Regions from separate parts of the Paenibacillus sp. FSL H7-0690 genome, predicted to be linked through region 2. Evidence: riboswitches for the same ligand, from Rfam matches in the RefSeq annotation. Region 2 holds a riboswitch; each other region holds the start of a gene.
The links. A riboswitch is a leader RNA that binds a small molecule or an ion and turns the genes downstream of it on or off. The one in region 2 is predicted to bind cobalamin.

Region 1 (4,916 bases), 510 kb from region 2:
GCTAAGGCGTCTGTACAGGATGGCTACCTGGCACTGATGATGGCAGGCCAAGCGCTTTATAAAGTTTTCTTTATGTGTATTTATACTTTAGGAGCGTGGTTATCTATGAAAATTAATATTACCGCACATTTTAACATTGATATTACTTTATCTCTTCATCTGTTAGCCGTAGCCAGTCTTGCTTATGAACTCAGTTCACTGACGAGCTCGTGAAATTCGAGCGAAAAGTATCTGTACTAAGACACCTTGTGGTGTCTTTTTTATTTTTATAGTAATTACCATCTAACCGATCTGCCCCCGCAAGAGAAAAGCAGCTTATGCTGCTCCTCCTCCACCATTCTTCATTCTGATTGCTGTCAGCTTGCGCCACACCTTCCATCTGCTCGACAGTGACCACTAGTCATACCGTTTTCATTAGCGATTTCGCGCCATGTCTTATCTTCCTTGATACGTTTCTCCAGAAGAACAGGGAACGGCAGGGGCTGTCCATCATATTCGACTTCAGGAAAGATTAGGCCATTCATCAATAAATATCACCCTGGATACTTATTCACATGTTCTCCCCAACTTGCAGGAAGCTGTGCCCCGATGTATCGGAGATTCTATTCTAGGAACCCGAAAAGAAGTGGAGAAAATTGACGAGACACCCACTTTACTCGACTAAAGGTTAGAAGAATGTTAGAAGTTGATGCTTGTACAAAAAAAGGCGCAGTTCCAAAAACCCGGGAACACGCGCCACTATCGACTTTGTAAGGATGCTGGTGAAGGGAATTGAACCCCCGGCCTACGCATTACGAGTGCGTTGCTCTACCCCTGAGCTACACCAGCTTAACGCTGTTTTTCTGCCAAACAAAAAATATTATACAACTTTCAGCCAGAAACGCAAGCCTATTCTCCCTGTTTTCCGCCCTTCTAAACTGCTAATCCACCTGTAGCTTACGCTCCACAGACTCTAACTTTCCACGGCTAGTAGAGGGTTTATCGCGGCGGTCGTCTATTTTAAGTGAGGTAGAGACACGTTCTGCACCTGCGGAAAAAGGAGACTCATGCAAAGCTTCTACCGCGGCAAAAATGCGTTGCAGAGGCCCTTCGATGATCGTCCCCATGGACGTAAGTTCATAAGTAATCCCTTCTACTGTCTTCAGCACCCGCTGCATATCCGCAACATAGCTGCTAAGACTGGTACTGCCTGTTCCAATTGGAATAACTGTAACTTCAGCAATAGGCATGAGAATACCTCCTCGAAATTTTATAGTAGCTGTCTCCTTCCATTGTAACAATTCCACCGCTCTGTCACAAACTAAGCAAGATTATCCTCCCTTATCTCTTCTATTTCTTCTGATTACTCCAAAATATGACTTTGGGCTAAGGGTATTTTCTCATGAGCAAATTCTAGGGTCATCTGCACTATATTTATGGACTCTTTGTGGCATCTTTTCGGACAATTTATGAATCATTTCGCATCTCCCTGTGGATCAATTGTGGATTACTTATGGACAGCCTGTGGATCATTTGTGGAGTACTTTTAAAGAACCCGCTCCCCGCGCGGGTTTTCTAAAAAACTGTTTACAAACACAACATCTTGGGTTATTTTTATCTAACGACAACAAAATATAGTGGAGACAGGCGCTTTGATCCTTAACCGGATTTAGAGCTTAATAGGGAAGCGCGGTGAGAATCCGCTGCGGTCCCGCCACTGTAACCGGATGGCCTTCTTAAGCTTCTGGGAAGCTTGAGAATCCACATCTCCCGGCAAATGCCACTGAGGGTTAGGAACACCCTTGGGAAGGCGCCGAGAGATCCCACGGAAGCCAGGAGACCTACCTGTTTCGACGACACCAACTATTGATGCCTGCGAGAAACAGGGATGGTGTCCGCATGCGGTCATCTACGTAGAGACCTCTGCAAATATCCGTGTGGATATTTACATAACGCATCGGGCATTTTCTGCCATCCTCGGGTAGGGGATGCTTTTTTTATGTAATCTGAACAAATATACGACTGCTTATAGCAGTCCAACTTCTTATGGATATATGGATTTGATGATAGATGTTTTTCTTTTATACTGAGAGGAGAGCTGTACAATGACGTTGTTGGAGAGACAATTTAATGGAGTAGAAAATGCACGGGAAGTTCTTTTAGAAGAGCTCATTGATTTAGGCCGGGATATTATCGACAGTCGGGATATGGACCTATTGCGCGAGAATGCCAATTTGAATGGAGAGAGTTTCTCCGGTAAAATGAGCAAGTTCGGCAGTGAATATTCAAAATGGTACGCCCGCAATTTTACGATGCCGCCACAGCTAGTGCAGGCTATTGATGACAATGTCGTCTATGTGCATGATCTGGATCAATACGCGATTGGAACGACGAACTGTATTTTTATCCCGTTTGATAAACTTCTCCGTGAAGGTTTCAATACCGGCAACGGCAGCGTTCGTCCTCCGAACTCAATAATGACAGCTATGTCTCTGGTAGCGATTATTTTCCAATCCCAGCAAAATGCTCAATATGGTGGTGTATCCGCCAATAAACTCGATTACGATCTGGCACCTTATGTAACCAAATCCTTCGCCAAGCTGTTCCGCAAGGGTCTGGATTATTTTGAAGAAGGACAAGCTGACGAATCTTTGGGCGAGATTACGATGAGCCGGACCGATCTGGCGGAGTCATATCCAAGAGCGTTCCGTTTTGCACTAAAGGAAACCGAAATCGAAACCCTGCAAGCGGCTGAAAGTATGGTACATAATCTGAATACCATGTCCAGCCGATCCGGTGGACAAATACCGTTTACCAGCATCAACTACGGTACTTGTACTTCACCAGAAGGTCAGCTTGTGATCAGTTCTCTGCTAACCGCAACTATGAACGGACTTGGCAGCGGAGAAACACCAGTGTTCCCGATTCAAATCTTCAAATGCAAGCAAGGAATCAATCAACAGCAAGGCGATCCTAACTATGAACTGTTCCTAAAAGCAGCTGAATGTTCTGCGCGCAGACTATATCCAAACTTCGCTAATCTGGACGCTCCGCTCAACTTGCAGTATTATGATTCAAGTGATCCTGATACGGAGTTCGCTACAATGGGCTGCCGAACCCGAGTGCTCGGTGACCGTTTTGGGCGTAATCATTGCTCTGGGAAGGGCAACCTTTCCTTTAATACACTAAATCTGGTTCGGCTAGGTCTGGCACACGGCACAGTAACAGGCAGACGTACCGTCGCAGATGAAGCTGGCTTCTATGAAGATCTAAATCATTATATGGATATTGCGCTGGAAGGACTTCTCCATCGCTTCCACATCCAAACCGCACAAAAAGCTAAAGCTTCCGATTTCATGATGCGAGAAGGCGTTTGGGAAGGCGGCGAACATCTTGCACCCGATGACACTGTAGGCGATCTGCTGAAGCATGGCAGTCTGTCTCTTGGCTTCATCGGTATGGCGGAATGTATGAAAGCTATGTACGGCAAACACCATGGCGAGGATATGGAAGTTCATGCCAAGGCGCTGGCTATCGTGCGTCATATGCGGGACTATTGCGATCGGAAAAGTGAGGAACTGGATCTTAACATCACCCTGTTCGCTACTCCAGCAGAAGGTTTGTCCGGTAAATTCACCAAAGTTGACCGCAAGGTACTGGGTTCCATTCCGGGCGTAACCGACCGTGAATATTATACGAACTCTTTTCACATCCCTGTATACTTCGATCTGGGTGCTGCTCAGAAGATCAGCTTGGAAGCTCCTTTCCATGAATACTGCAATGCCGGGGCTATTTCTTATGTCGAATTAAACGGCAATGCCCGCAACAACCCATCGGCTTTTATCAAAATCATTAAATATGCGCTCGAACAACAGGTCAGTTATTTCAGCATTAACCATCCGATTGACCGCTGCTCCAGCTGTGGATACGAAGGCGTAATTGGGACAAACTGTCCTTCCTGCAACGCAAATGAGAATGACGTGCACATCCGCCGTTTGCGCAGAGTTACAGGTTATTTAACCGGCGACTATCAGACCCGCTTTAATGCCGCCAAACAAGCTGAAGTTCGGGATCGCGTTAAGCATCTATGAATATTTGCGGTTACTATCCGGAGTCGATTAACGAGGGAGAGGGCATGCGGGCCGTCCTCTTTCTCAGCGGCTGCCGCCATCGTTGCCCGGGATGTTTTAATCCCGAGACATGGAACTTTAAATATGGAGAAGTCTTCACCTTAGAACGACAACATGAAATCATCGCAGAAATCGCCGCTAACCCTTTGCTGGATGGTCTGACACTGGCAGGCGGCGATCCTTTTTTCTCAGCAGAAGAGTTGCTGGGGTTCATTCATGAGCTTCGCACTGTACTGCCAGGGTTCTCAATCTGGATTTACAGTGGTTATACGTACGAAGAACTTACAGCCCTTCCCGGTACGCCGGAGTGGAATCTACTTAAACAGTGTCAGGTGTTAATAGATGGAAGATTTGTAGAAGAACTGAAAGATACTACGCTTCTCTACCGGGGAAGCTCCAACCAACGCATTATCGACATTCCGGCCAGCATGAACGGCTCGGAGGTCTTTCTGTGGCAGCCTGCTGCGCTATAATATATCAATTTTTGATATTGAAAATTAATTTGAAATAAGAAGGGATGAACTAACCATGCCGCAATTCGTAGTAAAACCGGATAATCGCCAACTGGCTTTTGATGAGAACCGTCTTTCCGTCTACGCTGACCGTATTCTGGAAGGTCTCGATCAACTAAATAAAGAAACTTTGCTGCGTGGAGTGAATTCCAAACTGCGTCGTGACTCGGTAAGCGGAGAAGAAATCAGCAACGCCTTCACCATGAGCGCTCTAGAGCTTGTAACAAAAGAAGAGCCTAACTGGAAGTTCGCAGCTGCCCGCGCCCTTCTGACTACCCTTTATAAAAAAGCTGCC
Region 2 (4,916 bases):
ATTGTAGATAAGGCAGAAAAAGATCGCCGCAAAGGAACAGGAGTTGCTCCTAAGGCACTCTCCCTAATGCAGGATCTTGCTGCTTCAGCAGATAGATTCTTACTGAACCGCTTATCGCTTTCTGATATGACGCAGGAGGAGCTTCTGGAGGTAGTTTTTTTACGGTATGGTAATGTTGTCGATTGGCAGCCGCCACTGGATAGGATTAGCAAGCAGAAAGAGAATGCGCTGCGTGCCGCTTACCGCTGGTTTGGTGAAGAGAAGCCGAATGAGGAGATTTTTACAGGATTGTCTCCGCAGGAACTAGACGATGTGCAGCTACTGGGTCGTCGTTTGCTAAAAGAGGTGCGTGTTCTGGAACCCTTTGAACGGCTTCCGCTAGCCTTTTACTATACAACTCAGCGTGAAGGGGGTCCGCTGGATTACGATGCGCTTCTGGAGCTGTTAAAGCGTAAAGCCGGTTCCGACAAAGAAATCATCTATCGGTTTTTTGCTTGGTCGCAAGGCAATCCTTTATTTACGGTTTCGAATAAAAAGCTGCAACCGGGTTACCGTAAGGCGATTCTGAAGTATTTCCTGAGCAGTGATCGTGAAGCGTTCAAGAATCGGGAATTCCGAAAGAACTATGTCGCGGCAGCTCGGCCTGCTCTGCAAAATGTGTACAATGAAGCCCGCTCCCAACTGGCTTCCCCGCTGGCGCGCTGGATCAGCCGCAGCCGATTTCGACTCTTAATCTCCGGCTCCATTACGGGTATTCTGGTGATTATTGCAATTATCGTATTCAGTATGCTGCGTCCGGATGATACGAAGACGGCTCTGCCGGGGACAAGCCCTGAGCCGACCCCTGTTCAGAGTGCAGGCAATATGCTGCCTCCAGCTTCAGTATACTTGAAGGATCAGAGCGTCGAAGGAGATAAGGGGAGCAGCATATTGGTGTTCACCTTCGCAAGTGCAGATGACTGTGTGCAGTTTCAACCGACTGAGATTAGTTTAATGTCTTCGTCTACAGAGATAGATAAAAGCTTTAAGGTCGCTGCTACGAATGGGACTTGTCCAGTGCCGTCAACGGATGGGACGGATGAGGGAAACGCTGCTGACGAGTCAGATGCCGCTGGCACTACTGGAGGAACAGCAGAAGGTGCAGATGCTACTAATGCTGTAGCTGATGCATCTCCGTCTCCTACGCCTTCCTCTAATACTGAGGACAGCACTGGGTTGCCTTCCGCAACAGCTGTGACTGAAGGTGAACAACCTTCCTATCAGGTTGAGGTTACATTGGAGCCTGGAGCGACAATTCTAGAGAAAAGTATGATCAAAGCCGGAAGATTTACATTGATCGTAGATCCCGACCCTAATATTCCACCAGCTTCTGATTCAAGTGCTGAACCCTCCCCGACTGCAAGTCCGGATGGAACAGTCGAATAACAAGCTTTCTGAACAGCAATAACTACCGGAAGGTGGCGTATTGCTGTTCATTTTTTTGCTGCCCATACTAAGCTTTTCTATAGACATGCTATGTATTAATAGATATGATTATGGATGTCAAAATAAGATACTACATACTGGAAAAGGTGCAGACTCTATCAATCTAGTCGTCTGCTTAAAAGGGAAGTCCGGTGCAAGAGTCCGGCGCGGTCCCGCCACTGTATGTGCGGAGCGTTTCTTCTATAAGCCACTGCCCCGAAGGTAGGGTGGGAAGGTGAAGAACAGCGATGAAGCATTAGCCAGGAGACCTGCCTTTTTCGTGAGCGTTTCTATTCTTCGTGGGGTAAGAATGTGGAACATATACAGATGGACTGTTGGCAGGAAGCAAGCGCCGCAGCCTCAATTTGTAATCTTCCCTGACCGCCCTCCAAAGGGGCGGTCTTTATGTTATGCGTCTTATTCCCGGCAGTACCCATTCTTATACAGAAAGAGGTTAAACAATGAAGAAAATCATGTCTTCCAAGTTTGTAGCACTTGGGCTGGCTTTATTCATGGTCATTTCAATTCTAGGAACATCTCTTGCTCCGGCGGGACAAATATTTGCAGAAGCGGGCGCTGGCGCCGGTCTGGAGGCAACTGCTGCGGAGCGGATTAATGTTGCGGATGCGACTTATGCGGCTGCAGAATATCTCTTGAAAGGTGGCGTGCAATCGGATTGGCAAGCCATTGGATTAGCGCAAGCAGGGTACAAGCTGCCGGCTAGTTACCTTTCAGAGCTTGAGAAAAAAGTAAAGGATGCAGCTGGCGATTTCACCAATGTAACCGATTATGCTCGAATCGTGCTCGCAGTGAGAGCGATTGGTGCAGATCCTACTAGCTTTGCTGGTAACGGAACGACTCCTGGCTATAATCTGATTGAGAAAATTTATAATAATAGCAAGCTCAGTGAACAGACGCTTAATAATCCGGTATATGCTTTACTTGCGCTGGATTCTGGTAAATATAATATCCCAAGTGACGCGAAATGGACGGCGGATAAGCTCCTTACGGAGATTCTCTCCAAACAGAATCCGGATGGGGGCTTTGCACTAACCTCAGGCGCAAGTGAGCCTGATATGACAGCGATAACCTTGACGGCTCTGGCGGCACATAAAAATAATCCCGAAGCCTACTTAGCAGGGCTACAAGCCGTAGCTTGGTTATCTGCAGCTCAAGATAGCCATGGGGGTTACGGTGACAGTGCTGAAAGTAGCGCACAAGCAATCCTTGGACTCACATCCTTCGGAGTTGATCCTAGTGGATTAGAATACACCAAAAACAAAGTGGATCTAATGGAGAACCTGCTCAGCTATCGTCTAGCTGATGGTAGCTTCACCCATAGCCGTGGTGGAAGCAGTAATATTCTGGCGACAGAGCAAGGGCTTCAGGCGCTGGTTGCCTATAATTTGCTGTATAAAGGAAGCAACAGTAAGCTATACGATTTTTCCAAATCCTCCATTCAGAGTTCACTCATCTACGCTCCAGTAACGATTGAGGGACCACAGGCCACGTTGGCACAAGGGTACGCCTATGCTGGCAACGCACTTGGAGCGTTAGAGAAGCTGGCGCTTCAAACGAACTTGCCGATCACGAATCCTTCGGGCAGTTATGTGACTGGCATCGGAAGTATTGCTGCTGGAAGCTTTGGTGGTTATGACGGATGGATGTATGTTGTATCGCGTGACGGAAAATGGATTAATCCCGATGTAGGCATGAGTGATTTTGTACTTAAAGATTCAGATCAGGTACTGGTTTATTATGCCGGAGACGACACTAAGCTTGTGGATTCCGTTACGCTTTCCAAAGCAAATCTTAAAGAGGGCGATTCTTTTACCGTCACTGTAACTAGTAAGACGTGGAAATGGGACGCTGCTACGAATACTTCCTCTCCTGTAACTGCAAAAGCTGCGGGTGTTCAGGTCCAAATTGGAGCTCACAAGGTAACGACGAATGCTAAAGGTGAGGCCGTATTCTCAGGAAATATGCCCGCAGGTGACTATACACTGACTGTAACTGGCTACCGTGAAGGCAAAGCCCCAACGATTGCTAAATATACAAAAGCTCTAAAAGTGATTTCTAAGAATGTAACAGCTTCGCTAACCGTTGAAGGCCCGGAAGGGTTGATTAGTGAGGGGACTTTGAAAGCCTCCAATGCCCTTGAAGCGTTGCAACAACTAGGGTCTACCGATGATTTTAAAGTAGATATCACCAAATCGTCTTATGGCAACTTTGTATCAGGTATCCATGGAGTTTCGCAAGGTACTTACGACGGATGGTGGAGCTTCGTGGTATCACGCGGCGGGGAGTGGATATATCCAAGTGTGGGTATGGATGCGTTCGAACTACAGGAATCCGATCGTGTGCTTGTCTATTATGCAGGAGAAAATACACAGGTTGTAGATGCTGTGGTGCTTACCCCACCACAGCCAAAAGCTAATGAAGCTTTTACTGTAAAGGTTTCACAGAAAAAGTGGGTGTGGAATCAGGAAAGCTTCACTTCTGATCCGGTTATCTCACCGGCTGCAGGTGTGCAGGTTTCGGTTGGTGATAAGAAGGTAATCACGAATGAACAAGGTATGGCTGTTGTTGATGGGGGTCTCCCAGCAAATAGCTATACAATAACTGTTACCGGTTATGCTAAAGATAGCGTACCGAGCGTAGCGCGTTATACTCAGTCTCTGACTGTCGGATCGTCTGTTATTGCTCCAGCAAAAGCTACCGCTACCCTCTCAGTGATTGGAGATAGCCGGAAAGGAACCATCCTAGCCAGTACAACAGTAGCTCTAAAAGAGGGCGAAACGGCTTATAGCTTACTAGTCAGTCAATTAGGGACTAAGGTAGTATCATCCGGCAACGCTGGAAGCATCTACGTGAAATCTATTGACGGGTTGGCTGAATTTGATGGAGGCCCAAGCAGCGGATGGAAGTATAAAACGAACCGGGATGCGGATCCAAGCATCAGTGCAGACAGTTATATTTTGCAGAATGGTGATACTTTGTACTGGTACTATACCTCTGGAGAATAAGGAAGAGGAAGTTTGATTAGGCGGGCACACTTGGATTCGGAGTAATAGCGGATTGGGTGCCCGCCCTTTTTTATTTGAGGAAAGTCGTTTTATGACAATATATACTTTTATTCGACACAATATTTAAAAAATCATCAAACTCTTAGCCCTTCCGACCGATAAAAATAGATAGATCATAAGATAATGTGAAGGCGGAGTGTAGATGAAAAATTTGAAAGTGAAATACAAAATAGGGCTGCTTTTGGTATTCGCAGTAATTATGGTGAATGCTGTAGGGGGCATAGGCATCATCACAATGAACAAAATGGCCGAAAAGACAAATGAGACATATAATGAAAATTTATTGCCTGTTTCTTACGTAGGGCAGATGCGTACGAATAATAGGGCTATTGAATCCTATCTTTTGGAGCGTTTGATTAGCGTTGA
Region 3 (4,916 bases), 3.0 Mb from region 2:
CTACCTCTTCCCGGCTGAGATCATCACGTACAAATGACCAATTGAGGATAGTTACAGGACCCGTCAACATTCCTTTAACCGGAAGCTTCGTCAACGATTGTGCATAGACACTTTCTTTAACAGTCATAGGCTGTATAAATGCAACATCCGCGTAGATCACCGGTGGCTTAACGCAACGGGAACCGTAGGATTGAACCCAGCCATTACTAGTAAACAAGTATCCGTCCAGCTTTTCTCCGAAAAACTCCACCATATCTGTACGCTCGAACTCACCGTGGACCAGAACATCCAGACCTAGCTTTTCTTGGAAGGTAATTGCATCCGCGATCTGCTCACGAACAAATCCATCATAACGCTCCTGATTCCAGACCCCTTTACGCCATTTCAATCTCGCCTGACGCACTTCTACTGTCTGCGGGAAGCTACCAATTGTAGTGGTTGGCAGAAGTGGAAGCTGCCATTTCTCTTGCTGCACCTTTAAGCGTTCAGCAAAAGGCAAACTGCGTTGGTCCGGCAAAGCTGCAAGTGCAAGCACTTGCTCCGCCACATCCTTACGGCCACGCTCAGGTAGTGCGCGGAATGCTGCAATAGCTTCACGACTAGCGGCCAGCGCTGCTTTAGAAGCTTCTCCTTTATCTGCGAGGGCTGCTCCGAGCAAACTAAGCTCTGCAAGCTTCTCATCGGCAAAAGCTAACGCATTCTTAACTGTCGCCTTCTGCTTCACCTCACCTTGAACGGTGACTGGGACATGCAGCAGACTGCAAGAAGGCTGAAGAATAAGACGATCAAGCGGCACATGAACACTGAGCTTTTCTACCAGTTGCAGCTTAGCGTCTAAATCGGAACGCCAGATGTTCCGTCCATCAATAATTCCGGCACCCAGCCATTTGTCCTTCGGCCAGCCAAGACGTTCGATAGAAGCCAGATTTGCTCCACCATCGTGCACAAAGTCAAGACCCAAGCCTTGAACAGGCAACTCTAGCAGTGCCTCCAACGGTTCAGCAGCTTCGAAATACGTCTGTAAAATAATATTCAAGCCCGGCACGGAGCCGGCAATTTCTGTGTATATCGAGTTAAGCAGTGTTAATTCTTCTTTACTTATGCCTGTAACAATCGCTGGCTCATCGATTTGTACCCAGCTTACCCCTTCTTGCTTCAGTTCCTGTAGCAGTTGAACATAGACTGGAACAAAACGTGCAGCAATCTTGGCGATATCTGCCGCTGCGTAACCTTTGGACAGCTTAAGGAAGGTATACAGACCTAAAAGTACCGGTTTACCTTCAATCCCTGCCTGCGATTTAGCAAAACGATAAGCCGCTAGAGGTTTATTTTCAGTCAAGCGTGGTGTTTGTGTGCCGATCTCTGGAACGATATAGTGATAGTTCGTATTGAACCATTTGGTCATCTCACAGGCAGTAGCCTCAGCATTACCACGGGCCATTGCAAAATAAAGATCAAGCCCGATGTCGCCGCCATCATACGTGTACCGTGGAGGTACAATTCCAAACATAACAGCCGTATCCAACACATGGTCATAAAAAGTAAAATCATTCACCGGAATAAGCTCAATTCCTGCCTCTTGCTGGGTCTTCAAATGCTGCAGCTGAATTGCTGCCATTTCGGAGCGGAATTGCTCTTCATTTATTTTCCCCTGCCAGTAGGCTTCCAGTGTCTTTTTCCACTCGCGGTTCTTTCCGATTCTCGGATATCCAAGATTACTTACTTTTACTTTATTCGTCATCTCGATACACTCCCTCTTCCATCTCTTATTTCAAACTCCAAAGCTACTTGCTTTCCTATAAAAAAGAGCGCCCTTCCCTAAAAAAGTCAAAGGGAAAGACGCCCATGATATACCCATGGTTAACGTCTAACACCTCCCTATCTTCCGTAGGTGAAGCAGTGCTGTTGAAACAGGCAGGTCTCCTGGCTAGCGGCGTCAACATCTTGAGCAGTCTTCCCAGCAGTAGTAAATTGCCAGTGACCTCTGTTGCTCGAGATTCTTCCGTTACAGTGGCGGGACCGCATCGGCGTCGAACCGAATTTCCCTATTAAGCCTACCGAATTACTATTTTCCGGTCAGCACCTGTCTCCGATATCATTCATCATTTGAGTGTCTTAATCTGATGTCATCATACGTGAAAGCCCCAGCAATCTGCAATAGATTACTGGGGCTTCTGTTATATCGATTCCTTATAACGGACTTAGAAAAATACGAAATATACTACAGCAGCAAGAATTATACGGTATATAGCAAACGGTAAGAGCTTGATACGATTGATCAGTTTTAAGAAGAAACGCATCGATAACAGCGCAAATAGGAAGGCACTAATAAAGCCTGCAATAAAAAACGGCAACGCGTCCATGGTGAAATATTGCCAGTTTTTCATCAGTGACAACAGACTGGCACCTGCCATGATGGGTACTGCCATAATAAACGTAAAATCAGCAGCGGCACGATGGCTCATCCCGAGGAGTACTCCACCAGAAATCGTCGAGCCCGAGCGTGAAAATCCAGGCCATAACGAAAAACACTGTACAAGACCTACACCAAGTGCCTGTTTGTATGTAATCTGATCTACACTCTCAGTTCTGATCTTCTTCGGCCCAAACAGATCGGCAATAATCATTAATATAGCCCCAATCACTAGACCAATTAACACTGTTGAGGTAGAGAATAAATGCTCATCAATATAATCATTAAACAGAACACCTAACACACCTGCAGGCACTAACCCTACCAGAACCTGAGTCAGCTTGAGATGCCCGCCCTGCTCCAACTGCGGTAGCTCCTCTGTTACAGGATCCAACTGCTTACGGCTGAAACGCTTTAAGCCTAACAAATCAATGAACCGATTTCTAAAGATCACAACAACCGCTAATATTGAACCCAGTTGAATAACTACTTTGAAGGTATTTGCTGTATATTGTCCAAATAACTCCTGTGATTTCAGCCACATATCATCAACAATAATCATATGACCCGTGGAGGATACTGGAGCAAATTCGGTTAAACCTTCAACAAGCCCCAAAATAATGGCTTTAATAATCGTTAATAGCTCCATTTGTTTCCCTCCTTTTTAATAGTCATTTCTATTATCAGTCCACTACCCGCTTAGCCCTCAGTGTTCATTCTCCGGCTGCGTTTGCGGAAGTACAGAAACCCAAGAATAACTAATCCGCCAGCAATTAGTACATAGACTACATTGGAGTACACATCCATGTACACGGCAATGTCTTCCCAGGATTCGCCCAATACCGCGCCAATAAGCACAAGCAGCAAATTCCATCCCAATGTGCCAATCGTTGTGAAGATCATAAATACTCCAAATTTCATGCCCGACATTCCCGCCGGAATCGAAATCAGACTGCGGACCAGCGGAACCATCCGACAAAACAATACAGTCCAGTAGCCATATTTATCAAACCAGGCGTCAGCCTTGTGGATATCTTTTTTACTGACCCTAATTAGGCTACCCCAGCGTTCAACCAGTTTCTCTAACCGGCTCACATCCAATAATCGGCCAATATAATAGAGAATTACTGCACCCAGTAGTGAACCAGCCGTGGCAGCAATGATTACACCAGGGATCGTCAAGCTCGTCGTAGTCGTCATAAATCCTCCAAAGGGCAGGATCACTTCTGAAGGAATTGGTGGAAATATATTTTCAAAGGCCAGCATCAGAAAAATACCGAAGTAACCAAACTGCTCCATAAAATCTGTAATCCATGCTTGCATCTTGTTACCCCCATTTCTCATATCAAGTTCTTCTTCAGGTTGCGTAAATAGCGGCTGCGAATAAAAAAGAAGTATAGTCCTTGAACAGCCAAATATCCGAGTAACACCGCGCCTGTCTCCGTTGCGATAGATAAGTAGAACAACCGTTGAAGCGCAATAAAGGCAAACACACTGTGTAAAATAGCTATTCCGACCGGCACAAAAAACAACAAAGACAGCTGAATCGTAACTATTCGATTGAGTTCTTTATCCGTAAGTCCCATCTTGGACAAAGTGGAATATTGATTGCGATCATGATCAAGATCGGTATATAACCGGAAGTAAAGAAAGCTGCCTGCCGCGATAAAAAAGACAGTACCCACCAGCAAGGAAGCAAAAAGCATTGTGTTATACAATGTTTTCTGAAGTTCAAACAGCGTGCCGCTGATCACAATCGCATACGGAGAATCACTTTCATAGGACTGTTTGCCTTTATGGGCAAGATCAGCTGCGATACCTACCGTCTGCGGAAAATCCTCTACATAAAAACCTGTATAAAGATCCGTCTGCACGGGATCAATAGCACTGTAAAGCTCGTCACTGATCACGACACCACTAAAATCCCCGCCATCTCTACCATCCAGCTCCGGCAATAAATATTCGGCAATGGGGACTTGCTCGGTATAACCTATTTCTTTAATGGCAAGTCCTTGCTGCAAGGAATAGACCGCTTTTACTCTGCCTTCTGTTAAACTGCGATCCCGCTGCGAACCAATCATCACCAGACCTTCGTTGCCCACCAGAGCACGCTCAGCCGTTGTGAAACCTGCACGTTGCAGGGCGAGATTATAATCACTGAAAGCAATCAAGGGAAGGCGTAAAGTGCGATCGGGTCCAGTCTGAGCTTCGACCTCAGCATATTTAATCGGGATACTAAGCGCTTCATAAGGGAGTCCGTGCGTCTTGAGCTCTTCCTTAATTTCGTTCAGATGCTGATCAAAGGGTACACCCGTCTGATTTCCTTTGGCTACATAACCCACTGCTGCGGGATAATCCAATTTCAGCTCTCTGGAAAGTGTATGTATCGATGCAAATACCCCTACGGAAGTGAAGGAGACTGCGGATACAATCGTCACCATAAAAAACATTCGGCCGTTCTCTTTCCAGCGGTAGGACAAACCGGATAAAGTGATGATATTCG

Region 1: it holds a riboswitch for cobalamin, as region 2 does, so the genes downstream of both, MHI32_RS02725 (anaerobic ribonucleoside triphosphate reductase) here and MHI32_RS04850 (DUF4430 domain-containing protein) in region 2, are expected to answer to the same signal.
Region 3: it holds a riboswitch for cobalamin, as region 2 does, so the genes downstream of both, metE (5-methyltetrahydropteroyltriglutamate--homocysteine S-methyltransferase) here and MHI32_RS04850 (DUF4430 domain-containing protein) in region 2, are expected to answer to the same signal.

Annotation. Positions count from the first base shown of each region.
Region 1 covers NZ_CP150281.1:593,738-598,653, reverse strand. The annotation lists gene MHI32_RS02740 (hypothetical protein) at 357-527, opposite strand; tRNA gene MHI32_RS02735 (tRNA-Thr) at 757-828, opposite strand; gene MHI32_RS02730 (MTH1187 family thiamine-binding protein) at 921-1,229, opposite strand; cobalamin riboswitch at 1,608-1,843, shown strand; gene MHI32_RS02725 (anaerobic ribonucleoside triphosphate reductase) at 2,085-4,070, shown strand; gene nrdG (anaerobic ribonucleoside-triphosphate reductase activating protein) at 4,067-4,582, shown strand; gene MHI32_RS02715 (ribonucleoside-diphosphate reductase subunit alpha) at 4,638-4,916, shown strand, end outside.
Region 2 covers NZ_CP150281.1:1,098,807-1,103,722, forward strand. The annotation lists gene MHI32_RS04845 (glycosyltransferase) at 1-1,425, shown strand, start outside; cobalamin riboswitch at 1,553-1,756, shown strand; gene MHI32_RS04850 (DUF4430 domain-containing protein) at 1,926-4,490, shown strand; gene MHI32_RS04855 (methyl-accepting chemotaxis protein) at 4,693-4,916, shown strand, end outside.
Region 3 covers NZ_CP150281.1:5,007,919-5,012,834, forward strand. The annotation lists gene metE (5-methyltetrahydropteroyltriglutamate--homocysteine S-methyltransferase) at 1-1,741, opposite strand, end outside; cobalamin riboswitch at 1,896-2,102, opposite strand; gene MHI32_RS22145 (undecaprenyl-diphosphate phosphatase) at 2,202-3,062, opposite strand; gene MHI32_RS22150 (DedA family protein) at 3,113-3,736, opposite strand; gene MHI32_RS22155 (FtsX-like permease family protein) at 3,754-4,916, opposite strand, start outside.